3 regions of the Pseudoalteromonas sp. CNC9-20 genome follow, and region 1 is predicted to be linked to each of the others. Evidence: predicted binding sites of a transcription regulator. Region 1 holds the regulator's gene; each other region holds the start of a gene.
The links. Region 1 encodes sigma-54, which starts transcription at its own class of promoters, with help from an activator protein. Its sites were predicted from a motif close to GTTGGCACGNNNNTNGNNT; they were not measured.
Positions count from the first base shown of each region.

Region 2: the regulator sigma-54 is predicted to act here: its motif matches at 3,740-3,758, upstream of flgJ (flagellar assembly peptidoglycan hydrolase FlgJ).
Region 3: the regulator sigma-54 is predicted to act here: its motif matches at 4,230-4,248, upstream of flgA (flagellar basal body P-ring formation chaperone FlgA).

Region 1 is NZ_JAKRFS010000004.1:114,457-122,247, reverse strand. Features, by position in the region: gene MHM89_RS10825 (KpsF/GutQ family sugar-phosphate isomerase) at 1-495, shown strand, start outside; gene kdsC (3-deoxy-manno-octulosonate-8-phosphatase KdsC) at 495-1,046, shown strand; gene lptC (LPS export ABC transporter periplasmic protein LptC) at 1,043-1,597, shown strand; gene lptA (lipopolysaccharide transport periplasmic protein LptA) at 1,587-2,111, shown strand; gene lptB (LPS export ABC transporter ATP-binding protein) at 2,111-2,836, shown strand; gene MHM89_RS10800 (RNA polymerase factor sigma-54) at 2,861-4,357, shown strand; gene hpf (ribosome hibernation promoting factor) at 4,383-4,670, shown strand; gene ptsN (PTS IIA-like nitrogen regulatory protein PtsN) at 4,672-5,118, shown strand; gene rapZ (RNase adapter RapZ) at 5,185-6,030, shown strand; gene MHM89_RS10780 (HPr family phosphocarrier protein) at 6,030-6,302, shown strand; gene mgtE (magnesium transporter) at 6,419-7,777, shown strand; gene MHM89_RS10770 (YqaE/Pmp3 family membrane protein) at 7,774-7,791, opposite strand, start outside.
Region 2 is NZ_JAKRFS010000005.1:197,845-205,635, forward strand. Features, by position in the region: gene flgE (flagellar hook protein FlgE) at 1-162, shown strand, start outside; gene MHM89_RS13510 (flagellar basal body rod protein FlgF) at 292-1,035, shown strand; gene flgG (flagellar basal-body rod protein FlgG) at 1,057-1,845, shown strand; gene flgH (flagellar basal body L-ring protein FlgH) at 1,860-2,540, shown strand; gene MHM89_RS13525 (flagellar basal body P-ring protein FlgI) at 2,552-3,643, shown strand; gene flgJ (flagellar assembly peptidoglycan hydrolase FlgJ) at 3,794-4,729, shown strand; gene flgK (flagellar hook-associated protein FlgK) at 4,733-6,742, shown strand; gene flgL (flagellar hook-associated protein FlgL) at 6,748-7,791, shown strand, end outside.
Region 3 is NZ_JAKRFS010000005.1:188,934-196,724, forward strand. Features, by position in the region: gene MHM89_RS13460 (retention module-containing protein) at 1-2,532, shown strand, start outside; gene flgN (flagellar export chaperone FlgN) at 2,590-3,018, opposite strand; gene flgM (flagellar biosynthesis anti-sigma factor FlgM) at 3,011-3,337, opposite strand; gene flgA (flagellar basal body P-ring formation chaperone FlgA) at 3,410-4,126, opposite strand; gene MHM89_RS13480 (chemotaxis protein) at 4,294-5,226, shown strand; gene MHM89_RS13485 (protein-glutamate O-methyltransferase CheR) at 5,274-6,107, shown strand; gene flgB (flagellar basal body rod protein FlgB) at 6,181-6,591, shown strand; gene flgC (flagellar basal body rod protein FlgC) at 6,594-7,016, shown strand; gene MHM89_RS13500 (flagellar hook assembly protein FlgD) at 7,031-7,708, shown strand; gene flgE (flagellar hook protein FlgE) at 7,748-7,791, shown strand, end outside.

The DNA.
Region 1 (7,791 bases):
GCAACCTTGGCAATGGGCGATGCACTCGCTGTTGCTTTATTAGAAGCCAAAGGCTTTACCGCCGATGACTTTGCCCTCTCCCACCCCGGCGGTAGCTTAGGTAAACGTTTATTACTGACCTTGAATGATGTTATGCATAGCGGCGATGACGTGCCACGCAGTCACCAATCACAAAGCATTAAAGAAGCCTTGTTAGAAATCTCAAGCAAAGGCTTAGGAATGACCGCTGTTGTCGATGATAATGAGCGACTGGTAGGGTTATTTACCGATGGCGATTTACGCCGTGTATTGGAGCAGCGAGTGGATATTCACAACACCGCGCTGATTGAGGTAATGACTCCAAACTGCACCACAGCCGATGCTCATATGCTGGCGGCGGAAGCACTGAAAATTATGGAGCAAAAACGCATTAATGGACTCATTGTGACCGATCACGAGCAACGTCCCATTGGCGCGCTGAATACGCAAGACTTATTGCGCGCGGGGGTGATTTAGTGTTGTTTTCAGAATTATACCAAGCCATAGACGAAGACGCATGGCAACGTGCACAGCGCACTCGATTGTTAATTTGCGACATTGATGGCGTGTTTTCAGATGGCCGTATTTATTTAGGCAATCAAGGCGAGGAATTAAAGGCCTTTAATACCAAAGACGGGTTCGGCATTAAAGCGTTGCTCAATGCGGGTGTTGAAGTTGCTGTTATCACCGGGCGACAATCACAGATAGTAAAAACGCGAATGCAAAGCTTGGGTGTCCCCCACATTTATCAAGGTAAAGAGAATAAGCTCGAAGCCTATGCACAGTTAAAACGCACATTAAACCTAAGCGATGAGCAAATAGCCTACATTGGTGATGATGGCCCTGATTTACCGGTGATGGAGCAAGTCGGGTTCGCCGTAGCGGTTAACGACGCTCACCCACTGGTTAAGCGAATAGCCCATTACAGTACCTTGCTACCAGGGGGTTTTGGTGCTGTGCGTGAGCTCACAGATTTGCTGATGCTGGCCCAAGGACACAGCCTGGGAACACAGGGAAGTAGCACATGAACGCAGCGAGAGCGCTCATATCACTGCTATTTATCGTCGCGATGGCGTGGCTTTGGTACCCTTATTTTATGAAGTCGACAGATGATGGTGTCGCTCAGCAAGACCATATTGCCACACCCGACTATATCGCAACTGGGCTAAGTCAGACTAGTTATAACGATCAGGGTGAGTTAAGCCACACCGTTTATGCTGAGGAAATGGAGCTGTATCAAGAGCTCGGGTTTACGCATTTCACCAAGCCGGTATTTACCTTATATGGTGAAACAGAAAATTGGCAGGTAAACGCCGATGAAGCGACTTTATACAACAACAACATTTTGATCTTGGAAAATAACGTCACCGCCACCAACTTAAAAGAAGGGGCGATGATTGAGAAGGTCAGCGCTGAGGCCATTCAAGTTGATATAGATAGCCAGCGCATGGAGTCCGAGCAAGCTGTAGTATTAAGTGGCCCGAATATGAAGATCACCGGGCAAGGCTTGAAAGCAGACCTCAATACAGAGATAGTTGAATTAACAGAACATACGCGAACAATATATTATGACCAATAAAATCAGTGCATTAATTACATCCATCGCAATTGGCTTATGCTCTGCCAGCGCTACTGCTGAGCAAATTACCGCCAAGGAAGTGTTAATTGATGCCGACAAACAACAAGCACTGATCAAAGAAAATATCACTATTTTTGATAAGAACGTGCATATTGTTCACGGCAAACGGGAAATAAAAGCTGACCGCCTTGAGGCTCACCGTCGTCCAGAATTGGGTGATAACAAGCAATTGCTCGTAGCCACCGGCTCACCAGCTGTGTACACCGAAGTGATGGAAGATGGCACCGAGATTTCTGCACAGGCGCTGGAAATTCGTTATGACGTCGCCTCTGAGACCCTTAAAATTCAAGGTGATGCTAAGATTGCCATGGCCGACCAGCATATCGTTGCCGAAACCATAAGCTATGATATTGCCAAACAGCTGATCACCGCCGAAAAAGATGAAAACTCCAGCACACGAGTGCGCACAACATTAACACCACAAAGTGACGATACGCCGGAGAAAGAGCAATAATGGCGACTCTTAAAGCACAAAAATTAGCGAAAAGCTATAAAGGCCGGGAGGTCGTCAAAAGTGTGGGCTTAGAGGTGCAAGCAGGTAGTATCGTCGGCTTGCTCGGCCCTAATGGAGCCGGTAAGACAACTACTTTTTACATGATAGTTGGCTTAGTACCCAGTGATAAAGGCACCATCAGTATTGATGATGAGGATATCACCTTAATGCCGATGCACTCTCGTGCGCGCTTAGGTATTGGTTATTTACCGCAGGAATCATCTATTTTTCGAAAGCTGACAGTTTTTCAAAATTTGATGGCCATCCTAGAAACCCGCAAGGGCTTAAGCAAAGCAGAGCGTGAAAGCGAGCTTGAGGGCCTGCTTGATGAGTTTAATATACAGCACATTCGAGACTCACAAGGAATGGCGTTATCTGGTGGCGAACGTCGCCGGGTAGAAATAGCGCGAGCATTAGCGGCAAACCCAAAGTTTATCTTGTTGGATGAACCTTTTGCTGGTGTCGACCCTATTTCAGTGTTAGATATAAAGAAAATCATAGAGCATCTGCGCAATCGTGGTATTGGTGTATTAATCACCGACCACAATGTGCGAGAGACCCTAGACGTATGTGAAACCGCATACATTGTTTCCCATGGCGAGCTCATTGCTTCTGGCACTCCAGAGCAAGTTCTTGCCGATCAAACGGTTCGCGACGTCTATTTGGGTGAGCAGTTTAGATTATAACGATTAAAGGATTGTTAGAGATACATGAGGCAATCATTACAGCTGCGCCTAGGCCAGCAATTAACAATGACCCCACAATTGCAGCAAGCGATTCGCCTGTTGCAGCTCAGTACTTTGGATCTCCAACAAGAAATTCAAGAGGCGTTGGACGCCAACCCATTACTTGAAGTTGAAGAAGACAATTACGCCGACAATAACGACAACCAAGAGCAAAAAGAGTCGACGTCCGACAACCAAAATAACGATACCGCCGAGACGGCCAGCGCCAGTAAGGATGAAGTTGAAAGTGCTGATGCCATGAACAACGAGTCCATCAGTGAAGACTTGCCCATGGATGTGTCTTGGGATGAGTATATTAGTGCGGCTCCCGTTGCCTCCTCTGGGCCTATGCCAGAAGATGAGTCTATCTACCAAGGCGAAACCACCGAGTCGTTACATGATTATTTAATGTGGCAGCTGCAATTAACACCTTTTAGTGCCACCGACGAGGCCATCGCCACAGCTATCATTGAAGCCATCAATGACAACGGCATTTTAACGGTCAGCTGTGAAGATCTGCTGGAAAGCTTGAATCATGATGAACAAGACGATGGTATCGAGCTCGATGAAATTGAAGCCGTTCTTAAGCGTATCCAACTCTTTGATCCAGTAGGAATTGGTGCGCGTTCTTTACAAGAGTGCTTGTTGATCCAGCTCAAGCAATTTGACCCACAAACCCCTTGGCTTGAAGAGACCAAAGAGGTAGTTTGTAACTATATTGATTTGCTTGGTAGTCGTGACTATCGCACCTTGATGAAAAAGACTAAGCTTAAAGAAGCGCAGTTAAAAGAGGTGATGACACTGATACACAGTTTAAATCCGACTCCTGCAGCCACGATTGTGCGAGAGCAGTCAGAGTATGTGATTCCAGACGTATCGGTGAAGAAAGTTAAAGGCCGCTGGGTGGTTGAATTAAACCCAGATAGTATGCCTAAGATCCGCGTTAACGATCACTATGCATCAATGTCGCGAAGCTGTAAGTCGCAAAGTGATAGTCAATTTATTCGCTCGCATTTACAAGAAGCGAAATGGTTTATAAAGAGCTTGGAACAACGCAATGATACGCTACTTAAAGTAACTAATTGCATTGTTCAACAACAACAGGCATTCTTTGAACATGGTGAAGAGGCAATGAAGCCAATGGTGCTTAATGACGTTGCCGAAATGGTGGAAATGCATGAGTCAACGATTTCCCGTGTGACCACCCAAAAGTATATGCATACACCACGGGGTATTTTTGAGCTGAAGTACTTTTTCTCCAGCCATGTTACAACCGAAAACGGAGGTGAATGCTCGTCTACAGCGATTCGAGCATTGATCAAAAAGCTAGTAGCTGCGGAGAATCCTGCTAAACCGTTGAGTGATAGCAAGATTGCCGACGTACTAGCCGAGCAAGGAATTAAAGTGGCTCGGCGCACGATTGCTAAATATCGTGAATCGCTAGCCATTCCACCGTCAAATCAGCGTAAAAGTTTGATATAGACGTTAGACAAGAAGGAAAATGCTTATGCAATTAAATCTTACCGGTCGTCACGTAGAAATCACTGATTCTCTTCGCAACTATGTGAATAGCAAATTTGCAAAATTAGAGCGTCACTTTGACCATATAAATAATGTGCATGTCATTCTTGATATTGAAAAACTAACACAAAAAGCAGAAGCTACTCTTCACGTTAACGGTGGTGAACTGTTCGCAACCGCAGAGCACCAGGATATGTATGCGGCGATCGACGGCTTAATTGATAAGCTCGACCGTCAAGTGATTAAACATAAAGAGAAATTATCTCGTCACTAACATGAACCTAGATTCACTCTTTACCAAGGACTGCAGCAAAGCTGCGGTCCTTTTTAATAGCAAAAAAAGAATGCTGGAGTACCTCTCTCAGGTGGCTCATCAGCACAGTCCTCACCTCAGCGAGCAATCGGTACTTGATGCTTTGCTAACCCGCGAAAAGCTGGGCAGTACTGGCATCGGCAAAGGCGTTGCTATTCCACATGGCCGTCTCGATGGTATCGACAGTACGATTGCCATTGTTGTAACCAATCGCGAAGCCATTAACTTTGATGCCATTGATAACCGTCCAGTGGATATCTTTGTCGCACTTTTAGTGCCGGCTAATGAGACTGAACAACACCTGAAGACCTTAGCGACAATTGCTGATAAACTAAAAGACAAACAACTGTGTAAACAACTGCGCTCAGCCAGCAGCGATCAAGAGCTTTATCAATTGATCGCCGACTAATGCGCGCCGTATTGGTTCATGGTGTGGTTTAAATGTGCGTCTTGGGGTAAAACAAGGAGTTGTCGGATGGAACTTATCATTGTCAGTGGTCGCTCGGGTTCTGGAAAATCAGTCGCGTTACGGGTGCTCGAAGACCTTGGGTACTATTGCGTAGATAACATCCCAGTTATTTTACTCCCCTCCTTGGTGCGCAGTGTTTCAGCAAATTATGACAAAATTGCCGTCAGTATCGACGTGCGCAATTTGCCCAAAGAACAGCATGAATTTAACGACATTCTCGCTTACCTGCCTGAGTTTGCTAAGCCTTCGCTGTTTTACCTTGATAGTGACGAACAAACGTTGATTAAGCGTTTCTCTGAAACTCGTCGACTACACCCCTTATCCATGCAAAATATGACGTTGGATGTCGCTATTCGTGAAGAGAAGCAGCTTCTTGATGTACTCATCTCCCACGCCGACTTTATTATTGATACAACTGAGCTCAGTGTTCACCAGTTGGCGGAGATGATCCGTGAAAAAGTGCTGGGTAAAAAAGACAAGCAATTACTGATCACTTTTGAGTCTTTTGGGTTTAAACATGGCATTCCAAAAAATGCTGATTATGTGTTTGATGTGCGGTTTCTCCCCAATCCCCATTGGGAACCTGAACTAAAGGCGCTCACAGGGTTAGACCAACCCGTTCAAGATTATCTAGCCAGTCACTCAATCGTGCAAAAGTTCACTTGGCAGATCCAAACTTTTGTTCAAACTTGGTTACCCCACCTAGAGCGTAATAACCGTAGTTATTTAACCATTGCTATTGGCTGCACTGGGGGTCAACACCGCTCAGTGTACCTTGCCCAAACTTTGGGAGAGCGCTTTTTAGATACTTATCCGAACGTGAAAATTCGCCATCGAGAGCAGGAAAAATAGTGATGGTTGAAGGTACTTTTATTATTCAAAACAAGTTAGGCCTACATGCTCGTGCAGCCTCACAATTGGCGCAACTGGCGATGAATTTTGATGCCGAAATAATGCTATATCAAGGCGATAAGAGCGCACAGGCCGACAGTGTCTTGGCTTTACTGCTCCTTGAGAGCGGCAAAGGTAAGGAAGTGCGCGTGCGGTGTGAAGGCCCTGATGCCGACGCCGCGTTGGCAGCTATCGGGGCGCTCATTGCAGAAAAGTTCCACGAACAAGAATAACCCTTAAGCATTTACTTTTGCTATCATTGATTTAGTTAGGTTAAACTAATCAACGGCTTGTAAGCGCTTGCTTGCACGCTATTTCCCACCCCATTTTTTGTATTTAAGGGATGCCTATGCCAGAAGCCTATGAACAAGATTACCCGCTGCAACAACTTCAAGAAGTCACCGAAGCTCTTAATAGCGGCCAGTTTGTTCATGTACGCAGGCTTCTCGCCAAAACTGCGCCCTGTGATACCGCATTATTATTAGAATCATCGCCCCATAAGACACGTTCTAAACTATGGGCGCTCGTCGACCCTGATGTCCAAGGTGATGTACTTGAAGAGCTCTCTGAAGATGTACGCCTGAGCATTATCTCACGCATGGAGCCTGAGCATATCGCCGCAGCGACAGAGGACATGGACGATGATGACTTAGGGGAAGTATTACGAAGCTTACCAGAGCCCGTTTATAAAGACGTTATTGAGGCGATGGATATCCAAGATAGAGACCGTGCAACTACGGCTCTGTCTTACCAGGAGCGCTCAGCTGGGGCGCTGATGAATACCGATACAGTGACTATCCGTCCCGATGTCTCTGTTGATGTGGTGCTGCGCTACTTACGCCTCAAAGGCGAGTTACCTGAAGGCACCGATGAGCTCTACGTAGTCGATAAAAATAACTGCTTTTTAGGCTCAATGCCATTGAGCTCTTTGCTAACCACCATGCCAGATGCCATCGTGCGCGATATCATGGATGAAGAGTGTGAATCTATTCCAATCACCATGGATGAGTCTGAAGTGGCACAGCTGTTCGAGCGTCACAACTGGATTTCGGCCCCTGTGGTCGACGATCAAGCGCACTTACTTGGGCGTATTACCATTGATGATATCGTCGATGTTATCCGTGAAGACGCTGAACACAGTTTACTGAGCTTAGCCGGTCTAGATGATGAAGAAGATACCTTTGCACCGGTATTTAAAAGTACTCAGCGGCGCTCCGTTTGGCTTGGAGTGAATTTATTGACCGCTATGCTGGCCGCATTTGTGGCGAGCTTTTTCGAAACCACCTTAGGTATCTTGCCATTTTTAGCCGTGCTCAATGGTATTGTGCCGTCAATGGGGGGCGTGGCCGGCTCACAAACGCTGACCTTGGTTATTCGAGGCCTCGCACTTGGCCATATTAACGCCACCAACCAGAAATTTATACTGACCAAAGAGCTGGCCATCGGGGCCTTGAATGGGGTGCTGTGGGCTTTGCTTATCGGTAGCGCCATCGCGCTTTGGAAATGGGATTTAACAATCGGTTTAGTGATCGCCTTTGCGATGTTTATGAATCTCCTCGCTGCGGGTATTGCTGGTGCGGTTATTCCCCTAATTCTGAAAAGAATGAATATCGACCCGGCGCTCGCCGGTAATGTAGTGCTGACCACAGTTACCGACATCGTAGGTATCTTCGCATTCCTTGGAACCGCGACTTGGTTCCTTATTTAACGCCGCCCAATAAT
Region 2 (7,791 bases), on a different contig from region 1:
GGGACCTTGGGCACGATTAATTCCGAAGCGTTGGAGCAATCGAATACCAACCTTACTAATGAGCTAGTTGATTTAATCAGTGCACAACGAAACTTCCAGGCTAACTCTCGGGCGTTAGAGGTGAACTCAACGCTGCAACAGAATATCCTGCAGATCCGATAAGAAACATCCTACTAGGCCACCTTTTGGTGGCCTTTTTTCATCCCTCTAGTCTCTCCTTTTAAATAACTCCTTTTTCTTGGTATCAATCTTGCTTTAGTCAATATAACGACGATTTTAAGGAGCAAGCCAATGGACAAGATGCTGTACATTGCCACCTCAGGAGCTAAGCAAAGCCTACTGGGGATGGGGGTTAAAAGTAACAACCTTGCCAACGCTAACACCACAGGCTTTAAAGCCGATATCGCTCAGGCACGCTCGATGCAGGCCTTTGGTGAAGGGTTGCCGACACGCGTTTTTGCTCTACAAGAACGGGCAGGGACCAACACCACAGCCGGCGGTATTTCTGAAACCGGTCGCGATTTAGACATTGCTATGAGTGAGCACGGTTGGCTGACGGTATTAGATGATGCCGGCAACGAGGCCTATACCAAAGCCGGTTCATTGAAAATGACCCAAGAGGGGATGCTACTCGATAGAGATGGCCGTCAAGTTGTTGGCGAAGGGGGGCCTGTAATCCTGCCTGTTCCGATTGAGAAAATAAGTTTCAGCAAAGACGGCACCATTCAAGTTCGCCCTCAAGGCGCACCGGCCAACTTTCTTGAAGAAGTGGACAGATTGCAAATCGTTGAGGCCACAGGGCATCAGGTGGAAAAGGGCAACGACGGTCTGTTTCGGCCCGTGAATGGCCAACAACTTGATGTTTCTGAAAATGTCTCAATCATGTCAGGGGCTCTCGAGATGTCGAATGTCAATCCTGTGCATGAAATGGTCGATATGATCAGCCATCAACGTCAGTTTGAATTACAAGTCAAGCTAATGAAAACCGCCGAAGAGAATGACCAGCGTGCTGAGTCACTGCTACGGATTATGTAACATTAGCGAGGAGTCACTACTATGAACCCAGCATTGTGGATCAGTAAAACCGGGCTTGACGCCCAACAGACCGATATTTCGGTTATTTCCAACAACTTGGCTAATGCCAGCACGGTCGGTTACAAGAAAAGCCGCGCCGTGTTTGAAGATTTGTTGTATCAAAATATCAACCAACCTGGCGGGCGCTCTTCACAAGATACAGAGATGCCTTCGGGGTTGATGCTTGGCGCCGGTGCCAAGGTGGTTGCTAACCAGAAGAATTTCTCCCAGGGCAATATGCTAAGCACGGAGAATTCCCTCGACTGGATGGTTCAAGGACAAGGCTTTTTTGAGGTGTTGCTCCCTGATGGCAATATTGCTTACAGCCGTAATGGTCAATTCACGACCGACGAAGACGGTCGTATCGTCACCAGTGGTGCTGGTTTTCCGGTGCAACCAGAAATGAACGTGCCCGATGACGCGCAGTCTATTACTGTGTCGCAAGACGGAGAGGTTTCGGTGCGCGTAGCCGGACAGGCGGACAATGTAGTGATTGGTCAGTTGGTGATCAGTGACTTTATTAATCCATCAGGGCTTGAACCTATGGGCCAAAACCTTTACACCGAAACCGCTGTCAGCGGCGCTCCGGTGCAAGGTAACCCGGGAGTAGACGGCTTGGGTATCATTGTTCAAGGAGCATTGGAAACTTCGAACGTCAATGTGACCGAAGAGCTGGTCAACTTAATTGAGACACAGCGTGTTTATGAGATGAACTCTAAAGTGATTTCATCTGTAGACCAGATGCTCAGCTATATTAATCAGCAGCTATAAGTGAGGGCATTATGATTAGGCCAATTGCACTATCAATTACTTTTGTACTTGCTACAGGGTGTGTTTCTACACAAAACTCCCATGTTGTCGAAAACGACCCTTACTATGCGCCGATGTATCCGCAGGAAGCAACACAAAACATGACCCAAAGTGGCGGCCTTTTCAACCCCGTATTGGCGAACGATTTGTATGCCGATAAGAAAGCGTTGCGTACTGGAGATATCATTACTGTGGTACTGCGTGAGTCAACGCAAGCATCAAAAACGGCAAAAACGGAAACTGACAGAGAAACCGAGCTGGGGTTAGAGCCGGTTATTGGTTTAGGCGGCAATCCGGTCAATATCGGTGGAGATAGCATTCAAATGGGTGTGAACTCAGATGCTTCGTTCACCGGCGACGCTAAATCTAATCAATCCAACAGTTTGTCAGGCAACATTTCCGTGAACGTGATGCGCGTGCTGCCCAATGGTAATTTGGTGATTCGTGGCGAAAAGTGGTTAACGCTTAATACTGGGCAGGAGTTTATTCGCTTAGAAGGCATTGTTCGCCCAGCTGACGTGAGCTCCGAAAACACCGTAGAAAGTAGCCGTATCGCTAATGCGCGTATTCAATATTCTGGCAAAGGCGAGCTGCAAGAAACGCAAAGTGCCGGTTGGCTATCACGGTTCTTTATGAGCACTTTGTTCCCATTCTAAGGAGTCCAGTCATGAAATGGTTAAACCTTATCGTGTTCTGCATGGCGTTGACTAGCTGGCAAAGTTTTGCCGAGCGTGTCAAAGATGTGGCCATGGTTGAGGGCGTACGTAGTAACCAATTAGTGGGTTATGGTCTGGTTGTGGGTCTGCCTGGCACGGGAGAGAAGAGCCGCTTTACCGAACAAAGCTTTAAAGCGATGTTGAATAACTTTGGCATTACTTTGCCGGCCAACCTTAAGCCTAAGATTAATAATGTTGCAGCGGTTGCCGTTCATGCGGATATGCCGGCGTTTATCAAACCCGGCCAGAGTATGGATGTCACTGTATCTTCAGTAGGCAGTGCCGAGAGCCTACGCGGTGGTACCTTATTGCAAACCTTTTTAAAAGGTGTCGATGGTAATATTTATGCTATTGCTCAAGGTAGCTTAGTTGTTAGTGGCCTCGGCGCGCAAGGGCTTGATGGCTCACGTGTGGTGGTCAATACGCCAACTGTGGGTCGAATTCCTAATGGCGGCATTGTCGAGCGCGCGATCCCGAGTCCCTTTACCCAAGGGGATTACATTACCTTTAATCTTAATCGCCCTGACTTTACTACCGCGAAGCGCTTGTCCGATACCATTAATAATCTTGTCGGGCCGAATACCGCAATGGCAATGGACGCGGCGTCAGTGCGCGTAACTGCCCCACGTGATGTTTCGCAACGAGTTGCTTATTTATCGACGCTGGAAAACCTTGAATTCACTCCTGCCGATAATGCTGCGAAAATCATTGTCAACTCCCGTACTGGCACCATAGTGATTGGCAAAAATGTTAAGTTGCAGCCAGCGGCTATTACTCATGGCGGGCTCACAGTGACCATCGCCGAAAATGCAGAAGTGTCGCAGCCTAATGCATTGGCAGAGGGTGAGACGGTGGTGACCAATCAAAGTATTATTGATGTGCGTGAAGACGACTCGCGTGCCTTTGTTTTTGACCCCGGGGTGAGTTTAGACGACCTTGTGCGCGCAATTAATGAAGTGGGCGCCGCACCGGGAGATTTAATGGCCATTCTTGAGGCGTTAAAAGAGGCTGGTGCTATTAATGGTCAGTTGGTGGTCATTTAAATCTGATACTGCAACAGCAAACCCCAAGTGCCCAAAGCCTTGGGGTTTGCTGTTTTTATAGCCATCTAAGTTCTTGTTAATCAGAACTATAAAGTCAGTGGTACGTTTTTTGCTTTAGTTTTTGCATCTAGTCATAACTTTGTCAGTCTTATGGATGCTAACCAACTGCAAACGCAAAGCGTCTTCGATCTCAATAGCTTAGATAAGCTTCGTCAAGATGCGTTAAAACAGCCTGCCGGCAGCGACGGCGAGCGCGCGGCCTTAAAGCAAGCAGCGCAGCAGTTTGAGTCTATCTTTACGCAAATGCTGCTCAAAAGCATGCGCAAAGCCAATGAAGCCTTCGAAGATGAAGACAGTCCGTTTAATGCCAGCAGCGTTAAATACTTCCAAGACATGCATGATCAGCAGCTCTCCAGTGAGTTATCGGCGAATGGCTCATTGGGCTTGGCCGATTTGATTGTGCAACAGTTATCGCCACAAAAAGACAGCTATATGCCTGCGTCAGCTTTGCGTGATGCACGATTAAACAACGCGCAAGTGAAAACCCAAGAACAACACACTGAGGCATCTCCTATCGCTCACAAAGCCGATTTCGCCAATGCCAAAGAGTTTGTCGAAGGGGTGTGGGACGTTGCCCGTGAAGCGGCCGGTAAAATCGGTGTGCACCCCGGTGTTATGGTTGCTCAAGCTGCATTGGAAACTGGTTGGGGCAAGCACATTATTAAAACTGCGAGCGGTGAAAGTTCGAACAATTTATTTAATATCAAAGCGCACCGTGACTGGCAGGGGGAAGCGACTGTAAAACCAACATTAGAGTATGAAGGAGGAGTTGCGGTTCAGCGCAAAGAACCGTTCCGAGTGTATGACTCTATTAAGCAAAGTTTCGATGATTTTGTCTCATTTTTGAAAACTAATCCCCGTTACCAGCAGGCTTTAGATGTGGCCGATAAGCCTCATCAGTTTATCGACGCTATACAACAAGCTGGCTACGCCACCGATCCACAGTATGCAGAGAAAATTAAACGTGTGTTAGGGCAAAGCGAATTACGCGCCCTAGCCGGTGATCTGCTAAGGCAAGGAGAGTAGATCATGTCATTTAACCTACTAAACATTGCCAGTTCAGGCATTCGTGCCAATACCGAGCTGCTTAATACTACCAGTAAAAATATTGCCAACATTAATACCGAAGGCTACGTGCGCGAGCGTACAGAGCATGGCACCACCTTCGACAATCAGGTTGGCCGTGGGCAAACCTATCGTTTGCTCAATGAGTTTGCACAACAGCAACTCAACAGAGACACCTCTAATCGCTCCTTCTTTGAGCGCTTCATGGAGGAAGCACAGCGTATTGATAGTCAGTTCTCTGAGGAGTCCAATAGTCTATCTACGCAAATCAATGGCATGTTTAATAATTTGCAGGAGGCGCTGAACCAGCCCTCTAACAACGTTACCCGCTCGTTGTTCTTCACCAACGCGGAAAACTTTGTTAATCAGATGGATAGGTTGTCAGGAATTGTATCGCAACAAAAGAGTGTGGTGAATGATCAGCTTGGGATCCTTGCTGATGAAGCCAATGGCTTAATTGAGAAAATTAGTGAGCTGAATAACCAAATTACGGCTGTTCATGGCAAGAAAGATCAAGCTGATGCCAGCTCGGTCTATAACGAGCGCGACAAAGCGATTAAAGATCTTTCAGAGCTAATGAACCTAGAAACACTCGATGGGCCTCATGGTGAAAAATTGGTGTTCATGTCTACAGGTGAAGCCTTGGTTATGGAAAATGGTAGCTTTAACTTGTTCTCGTTAAATGGCGATCCAGATCCGAATCTTAAGGAACTTCGCCTTGATGTGACCTCCGGACAAGCCAATAGCTTAGAGGTTGATACCAACAGCTTAAAAGGTGAGATTGGTGGCCTGCTGGCTTATCGAGACGAGGTACTCATACCGGCGCAAAATCAGCTGGGGCAAATGGGCTTATCATTGGCCGACGCCTTCAACCAGCAAAACCGCTTGGGGATGGACGCCAACGGTGAAATAGGAGGTGATCTGTTCACTTTGCCCACCGTCAACGGCTTACCATTCGCCGCTAATGCGGGGTCGGGCAATTTGCAGGCTGGTTTAGAGCAGGGGATGGGCAAAGAGATTCCGGCAACGGATTTCCGTGTTACCTTTACTTCGCCAACAACCGTAGAGATAGTGCCCCTTAATAATAAAGGTGAGCCTATCGGTACGCCGTCGACGGCCAACGTAACGGCGGGAGTGATAGACTCAACCACAGTAACAAGTGGCGAGTCTTACGGCTTAGATATTGATGTGACAGGTGCGCCAGCGGCGGGAGATAGCTTTGATATCAAGTTAAATGCCTTTGCAGCCAGCAATGTTGGGTTGGCGACCACGCGGCCAGAAAAGCTGGCATTAGCGTCGCCAATTCGCACCGAAACAGCGTTAAATAACGTCAGTGAAGCGGCAATTTCTCCCGGTTCTGTGACTGATATTGCCAACTCAACGGGCATCACTGTGGGCCCGCCGCCAAGCTTGACGAATGGGCCAATCAGCTTGCAAAAAACAGGTAATCCTAACGAGTACACGATTACCGATGGCAACGGTACAACGACTTTTACCATTACACCGCCTGCTGAAAATATGCTCGCTCAAGCAGGAGCACCGTACGCTAACTATGGCTTTGACTTTAATATTGAGGGCAACCCGGCTGCAGGTGATACATTTAGCCTCGAGTTTAATACCGGGGGTTTTGACGATAACCGTAATGGCCTGGCACTCGCTGGGCTACAAAGCGAAGAGTTAGTGCGAGAAAATGTGCTCAGCAGTGGCAGCGCCGATAATCTCAAAACATTCAACCAGGCATTCGCAGGTATAGTGACTGATATAGGGATTGTAACTAGCCAAGCACAAACCAGTCATGCGGCTTTCTCTGCGTTGGAGGAGCAATCGAACGCTTGGTATGAGTCGATGTCAGGTGTCAATTTAGATGAGGAAGCGGCTAATTTACTGCGCTTCCAACAAAGTTATGCGGCATCAGCGCGTGTGCTCTCTACAGCACAAACGGTGTTTGATAGCCTGCTTAGCTCCGCGAGGTAAGTAATATGCGTTTATCCAATAATCAAATTTATCAAAAAGGCTTAACCAGTATTTTAGAAAACCAGGTTAAGGTTGCCAAAGCACAAGAGCAGATCAATACGCAAAAGCGCGTGTTAACTGCATCTGATGATCCCTCTGCAACAACGCGAGCCATGCTATATGGTGATGCTATTGCTAGTAACGAGCAATACACCAAGAACCTTAATTTGCTCAACAGTCGTTTAGAGACAGAAGACAGTGTCCTTAAAAACATTAAAGACTCTATTCAACGTGCTAATACGCTTACCGTACAGGCTGGTAATGGTGCATTAACAGAGCAAGACCGTAAAGGTTTAGCGGAAGAGTTAAAAGCCATCCAGGCTAACTTGCTTGATTTGATGAATGCCAAGTCTGAAGACGGTAAGTTTATCTTTTCTGGCTATCAAGATAACAACCAGAGTTACCAGTTTAATAGTGCAAGTGGGCGTTACGAGTATGGTGGCGACCAAGGCCAACATAAAGTTACGGTTGCCGAGGGAGTGAGCATTAAATCATCAGACAATGGTTTCGATGTTTTTGAAAAAGTACCCACGCGTTTAAATGTTGACAGCAATACAGCAACGCCCGGCGGCGGTGTGACTTCGGCAACAGTGTATGTGAACGAACAAAACGCTTTTGACCAATTTCATAAACAAAATTACAACTCAGACCCAGCCGCTGGCGCAACCGCCAACACGATGACGGTGGATATCACGGCCGGCCCTCCCGATAGCTATCAAATACTGCAAGACGGGGCGCCATTAACGCCTGCGGTTACTGGGACCTACACTCCCGGTGAGCCGATTAAGTTTGCTGGTATGGAAATTGATATTCAAGGCGCAGCTCCTGGACAGGCGACCTTCGATTTGGCCCCGCCGGGGCGAGACAACGTGCTTAACACCCTTGAAGATTTGATTAATAACATTACCACCCCGGGTTTGGCTATGCAGGACTATCATCAAGTTTTAGCTGATGGCTTAGTACAGTTGGGTAGCGCCCAAAATCAAGTGTCTCTGACTCAAGCTGGCCTA
Region 3 (7,791 bases), on a different contig from region 1:
AGCGCCACAGTCGGCGCAGACGGTACATGGAGCGCAAACGTTGGTGCAGCGCTGGCAGAAGGAGAGTTTACTATCACAGCCAGCGTTGACGATGGAGCTGGCAACACCTCAACGGATTCTGAGACAGGGGTTATCGATACTCTTGCTCCAAGTGTTGAGATTGACCCACTCGAGCTCACTAACGACAACACGCCCCTTATTTCTGGGGGCTCAAGCGAGGCGAACAGCCAATTAACACTTATCTTTACTGACTCTCAGGGGAACAGTCAAAGCGTAGTCACTACCACTGATGACAATGGCGATTGGCAGGTATCCGCTCCTTCAGCGTTAGCCGATGGTACTTATACCGTGGCCGCGACCATTGTTGATGATGCAGGCAATACGGGTACTGATTCTCAGAGTGCTGTAATTGATACCATTGGCCCTGAGTTGACCATAGTGCCATCGTTTCTGTTAGGTAATCTCGTTTCCTTGTCTGGTACTTCGGATTTGCCCGCAGGCAGTGAGGTCACCATCACAGAGCACCTCGTCGGAGGAGGGATTGGTGCAACGTACACAGCGATCACCGATGCGGATGGCAATTGGACTTTAGTTAATTTGACGGTGCCGCTTCTGACATTAGCCTATGTGACTGCGTCAGCCTCTGATGCCGCTGGTAATTCGACCACCATCAGTACACTCGATTTTGATAATGAACCGCCTGTCCTTAGCATTGATACCCTTGGCTTAACTAATGACAGCACGCCAGTTATCAGTGGCACAACGGATGTGGCTGATGGCACCGTGGTAGAGGTGATAGTGACCGATGCGTTCGGTGACCAGCAAACCCTGCAAGCGTCTACCTCAAATGGCAACTGGTCTGTGGCTGTGCCTACGGCGCTGGCTGAAGGTGGTTTTACTGTAGCAGCGGCAGTACGTGATGACGTTGGCAATCTAACCGAAGTGAGCGCAACCGGCGAGGTGGATACCACCGCCCCTAGCCTAAGTGTGAACGTGCCAGCAAATGGCAATGACAATACCCCGCTTATCTCAGGGACCAGTGATGAAATAGGTGCCACTGTCTCTGTCACAGTCACTGACGGCAATGGTGATAGCCAGAATATTTCTACTGTTGTAGCAGCCGATGGCACCTGGGCTGTGACGCCTTCAGCGTTATCTGACGGCACCTTCTCCGTGAGTGCAACGATAATGGATGATGCGGGCAATATCACCACAGTGTCTAATACCGGAAGTATTGATACTCAAGGAGTGAGTGTCACCCTTGACCCATTAGGGTTAGGGAACGATGCCACACCGCTGCTGAGCGGTACATCGAGTGAAATAGGCAGGGAAGTGAGTATTAGTGTGCTGGATAACAACGGTGATACTTACACACTCAGTGCGACGGTAGACGGCAGTGGTAATTGGTCGGTGCCTGCCCCCAGCCTAGCTGAAGGAGATTACACCGTAACCGTCAGTGTTTCTGATGCTGCTGGCAATAGCAGCAGTGCAAGCGACACTGGCACCATAGATACCATTGCACCGACAGTAAGCATTGATCCAAGCAGCGTGGCACTAACTAATGACAACACCCCGCAAGTCAGTGGCTCCTCAAATGAAGCGAATGCTCAGGTGAGTGTGCAATTTGTGGATGATGCGGGCACTATCCACACGGTGACCACCAACACAGATAACAACGGTGATTGGTCTATTAGCGCCAGCGCAGTACTGGTCGATGGTCAATATACGGTGACCGCACGTGTTACCGACCAAGCGGGAAATACCGGCAGTGCTGTGGATAGCGGTATCATAGATACAACTCCCATTAGCTTTGAGGTCACTGATTTTGACCCCGGCATTTTGGGATTAGTGCTACCGTCAGCGGAAGGCACAGCACCTGCAGGTACAGAGATCTACATTATTGGCTCTAGCCTGCTAGGTGTAGGGCTAGCTGGCATCGACCTTGATGTGTTAAGCACGTACCCCAGCACGACGACTGACGGTGATGGCAACTGGCAGTACACTCTATCTTTATTAGATGTTGATTTACTTAGCGGTGAAGATTATTACTTCGTGACTATTGATGATGCCGGCAACTACCTCGTAAAAGACACTGACAATCAAGAAGTGGATCGCGGCTCAATTTATGACAATGCTGCTGCGGATGAGACGTTGGAGGCCAGTGTGGCAAGCGAAGATGATTTGGCCTTCGAATCAGGTGAGCAAAGCCATTATGCCAGTGTTGAAACTCTGGATTATGAGGCTGTAAGCTTGAGCTTAAATGGCGAGCAGTTTACCGAGTTTAACCAAGTAAAAGAAATCACAGTCAATGCCGAGCAAACTATCAGTGAATCGGGCTTGTTAGGCGCTGAGTCTATTTTGGATAATCCCGATGAGGCAGAAGAGGTATTAGCTCAATTTGATGATTTAGCCTCAGAGCAAACAATAACGAGCGAGGAGCATGGCTTTGGAGGAGCCTCGCAATATGCCACTGTTGGCGATGATGAAGTGATCAAAGCAATGCTGGATAGCTCGGGCAAAGGCGAACTGTAAGAGGTAAAAAAGGGAGCTTAGGCTCCCTTTTTCAAATCAATATTTAGCTTAGTAGGTTCAGGCTTTTAAGTTCTTTACGATTTTATTTTCGCTGCGGTCAATCCCGCCGTCGGCAGCATAGGTTAATGAACTTGGTGCGCCGATAAGAATATCTTTGAGTTGTTTGACGGTGAGCTGGGCATTGTGAGCAGCCTGAGCATTCACTTGATTTTGCTGTTTGCACTTTAGCAATAAAGTCTGTGCATGCTCTATCATCTCTTGGTGCGGCGCTAATACCTCTTGCTCTTGCGCTTTTAATAGCTGAGCAATATGCTGGTCTTGTTGCTGAATTTGAACAAGCGCCTGTTCTTTTTTAGGCGTTAATTCCTTCAGCTCATCACCACTGCGCCCGGCAATAGCGCTCAGCTCATCTTCAAGTAGTTGTAGCAAGTCTTGTAAACTTGAGAGCTGTTGGCCGAGAGCCACACTAAGTGCCGAATCAGCCATACAAATCGAACTCAAACGCAGCGATGTTTTTAGCAAGCTTTTCGCTATCTACTTGATATTTGCCTTCACTGATAGCTTGCTTTAATTCGTCAACCTTTTGTTGATCGAACCCTGATGAGCGCTCAGCTTTTTCTTGCAAAGACTTCATTTGCTTTGCTTGTGGGGTAAGGCTTACTGAGTCTGCTGCAGCCTTCGTACTGGCTTTTGCATTTGCCTCATTACCTTGCGTTTGCGTTTGGTTGAGCTTTTGTTGCTCCACTTTATTTTGTGGTGTGTTGTACACCGAGCCTTGCTGGCCTTTGTTGACTTGATTCACCATCACTAATTACCTAAGCTATATTGACCTTTGCACTGTTTATCGGCCATTCTAGCCAATACTTTAGCATAAAATTTAAATATTAACCGCCACGGTTTCCACTGCTGTTACTTTGGCATTGATCAGCCGGCCAGACTTTACATTACGCACGCGAATATTGTCACCGACACCGCCATCTTCTAGCGCTTCTCCAGATGTTTTTATAGTGAGTCCGTTAAAGCGGGCAATAATGCTCACATTATCGCCCTTACACACCATACACAACTGATTCATACTAATTGGCAATCCTCTGCGAATACTGCGTTTACTGCGGCTGCCGACAATAACTTCTGGCTGCTCTATGTAGCGAGCGCGAACAAAATGTTGCGGACGCTGCTCCGTCGTTAAATCATCAGCACTAATAATTTGCCCACGGGCAATGTGATCATTGGCGACCACGATAGTAGAGAGCTTACTGATGCGTACATGGACATACTGACTCCAAAGAGCAGGACTTGAACACTTAAGTTTTACTGTTACCTGCCGATTAAATGGCGGAGCGCTAGCCGTAGAGGCTTGCGGTGTTACTGCACACTCTCTGGGACCTATGCGCGCATCTAAGTCCATCGCTTGCACTTGCAGCTCTTGATCGGGCTGAATCTGCGCTTGCTCTGTGATGTATTGCTCAGCAAGCGTTTGCAAAGCGTGGCGATCATAGCGCTGTTGTTGGCCGTTGTTTGCCTCAGCCGTTGAGCTTATTAATACACCGGCTATTAACCATAAGCTTTGGAAAAGTTGAATTTTTTTGAACATACTCACCATGTTTCGACTATGCTTATTGGGTAAAACAGGGTATAACTACGAAGCGTCAAAAACTGGGCGTTCTAGCGTAGTTATACTAACGTATGAAGCTAAGAAGCAAAATGCGTTCCTATTTGGCGCGAGTGTGCGAAGTTGTAAATTAATGCTAGGAGAATCCGATGGCTGGCATTTTAGATTCTGTCAATCAACGAACCCAACTTGTGGGTCAAAACCGCCTTGAATTATTGCTGTTTAAACTAAAAGGACGCCAGCGGTTCGGGATCAACGTTTTTAAAGTTAGAGAAGTCCTTCAGTGTCCACCACTAACAAATATGCCGAAAACGAATTCTTATATTCGTGGGGTAGCGCATATTCGTGGACAAACTATTTCTATCATCGATTTGTCTATGGCTGTAGGCGGTCCGGCCATCACTGATATTGAAAATTGCTTTATTATTATCGCCGAATATAACCGCTCTGTGCAGGGGTTTTTGGTGGGTGGCGTTGAGCGTATCGTCAATATGAACTGGGAAAAGATTATGCCACCGCCGTCAGGTGCGGGGCGTTATTCTTACCTTACCGCAGTGACTGAGATTGATGACGAGCTCGTAGAAATCTTGGATGTCGAAAAAATTCTTGCAGAGATCAGCCCTGTTAATACCGAGGTCAGTGAGGGCATTGCCTCAGATGGCGAGATGCAGAAAGATCTCGGTGAGCGTATTGTGTTTATTGCCGATGACTCTGCCGTGGCGCGTAATCAAGTAAAACGGGCGCTGGAGCCTCTCGGGGTGCAAACTGAGCTGGCGAAAAACGGTAAAGAGGCCCTGCTGCGATTAAAAGAAATAGCGAAGCTCGACTGCAAAGATGATATCACTGAGCGAGTGGCGTTACTGATATCGGATGTGGAAATGCCAGAGATGGACGGCTATACCTTAACAGCAGAGGTCAAAGCGGATCCGAAGCTGGCACCATTGCATGTGATACTGCACACCTCTTTAAGTGGCGTATTTAACCATGCGATGATAGAAAAAGTTGGGGCGGATGATTTTATTGCCAAATTTAACCCCGACGAACTGGCTACAGCAGTTAAAAAGTGGGTGCATTGTGATTAATGCCGCCTTGTCTTGTAACCGCTTCAAGTGAGTTAGGTGAGAGTAATTTGGAAAATAAGCATTTAGAGCTCGGTGAATACAACCAGTTTCGTGCATTTTTAGAACAGCAGTGTGGCATTGTGCTGGGTGATAACAAACTTTACTTAGTTAAAAGTCGCTTGGCTCCGCTGATGGCTCGCTTTAGCGTTGAATCTTTGTCGCAGCTAGTTAGCAAGACGTTGAGTCCGCATGAGCGGCAACTTCGTGCCGCTGTTGTTGATGCCATGACCACCAATGAAACATTGTGGTTTCGCGACTCTTATCCGTTTGAATTATTGAAGACAAAGCTCTTACCTGAGTGCAAAGATTTACGTCGGCCGGTAAAAATTTGGTCGGCGGCCAGTTCTTCAGGGCAAGAGCCCTACTCAATAGCGATGTCAGTGGCCGAATATCAACAGTCTCGCCCAGGTCAACTGTCCTCGGGAGCGCAAATAATCGGTACGGATATCTCTAATACCATGCTCGATATTTGTAAAAATGCTGAGTATGACTCATTGGCATTGGCTCGGGGGCTCAGTGCTGAAAGACGCAAAAAGTTTTTTAGCGATAGCGGCAACGGTATGGCTAAAGTTAATGACAATGTAAAACGTATGGTGAGCTTTCGCCATTTGAATTTATTGGATTCATATGCGTTGCTGGGTAAGTTTGACATTATCTTTTGTCGCAACGTCCTTATTTATTTTTCTCCGGAAGTAAAAGCCAAGATCATTGGTCAATTCGCGCAAGCGCTTAACCCTAAGGGATATTTGTTTTTAGGAGCGAGTGAATCAATGACAGGCTTGAGTACCGAGTTCGATATGATCCGTTGTAATCCCGGTATCATCTACCAAAAAAAGTCCTAAATACATAGCCTTACAATCTATGGTCTAAAAATTGCTGTAGCCCCTCTAAGAGAGTCAAAAATTTGGAGAGGCTATGGCTATCAGTTTTGATAAAGCATTTGGTATTCATCCCCAAGCAATGCTCGTTCGCTCGCAAAGGGCTGAGCTATTGGCGTCGAATATTGCCAATGCAGACACCCCTGGCTATAAAGCGAAAGACATTGATTTTGCCAGCGCGTTAAAAGCGGCAAACAATCGGCAGTTAAGCGGCAATAGCTTAGCTCGCACCCATCCGGAACACCTCCAAGCAAGTACCCAAATGAGTATGGGTGAAGCAAAATTTCGTGTTCCAAATCAACCAGATACAGGCGATGGTAACTCTGTTGATGTACAGGTGGAACGGAACTTGTATACACAGAACGCTATAGAGTATCAGGCCAGCTTACGCTTTATGAACGGCAAGATTTCCGGTCTTAAGAAAGCCCTAGGTGGTCAAGGAGCATAATCATGAGTTTATTTAATGTTTTTGATGTTTCTGGTTCGGCCATGAGTGCGCAAAACGTGCGCTTAAATACCACGGCCAGCAACTTAGCAAACGCAAACTCGGTTAGCTCCTCAGTGGAGCAGACATATCGCGCTCGCCAACCTGTTTTCGCTGCTCAGCTGCAGCAAGCGGTAGGCAAACAGCAAGGTGAGTCTGTGGGAGTGAAAGTGCTGGGTGTAGTCGAGAGTGACAAACCGTTGCAAATTGAATACAACCCAGGTCACCCGATGGCGGATGAGAACGGCTATATCTATAAACCCAATGTCAATGTGGTTGAAGAAATGGCCAATATGATTTCGGCGTCACGCTCCTATCAAACGAATGTGCAAATAGCCGACTCTGCTAAGCAAATGCTAACGAGAACGTTGCAGCTTGGTAAGGGTTAAAGCGAGGATAGAGCATGAACAATAATGTGCAATCAGCAACGGGTCTAGGCTCCCTGTATTGGGATAACCAAAATAAGGCGCCGGAAGAAAAGAGTGATGAGCTCACCCAGGAAGATTTTTTCAGCTTGCTGACTCAGCAGTTGTCCTATCAGGATCCGAGCAAACCTGCGGATAATGACCAGATGATTGCGCAGATGACTAATTTCACCATGGCTGAGGGGATCTCAAAGCTCAATGAGAATTTTAACTCTTTGGCTGCGTCAATGACATCTAACTCGGCGCTGCAGGCGTCAACGCTAGTCGGGAAAAAGGCGTTGTTGGAATCTGAAACTATCGAGTTGTATAGCGGTGAAGTGAGTAAAGGGACTGTTCTTGCTAAAGAGCCTGTTGATAATTTAAGCCTCACTATCAAAGACGATAAAGGTCAGGTGGTTGAGGTGGTTGATTTAGGCTCGCAACCTGCTGGTGCAATTCGCTTTGAATGGGACGGTCTCGACAAAGACGGCAATCCGTTTCCTCCTGGTGAGTACGACATTGTGGCAGAGGGCAGCATCAATGGTGAATACAGCTCTTTACCTATGGCGACATTCAAAAATATTGAAAGCGTTAATATCAACGGCGCGAATGGGATCATCGTGAACACCAAAGAGGGCGCAGTGAAGCTCGCTGAGGTGGCTGAGATTTCAGTGTAAAGCATTTGCCTGCGGGCAGTTATTACGAAGAGGTGAAACATGAGTTTCAATATCGCTTTAACAGGGTTGGCGGCAGCCCAAAA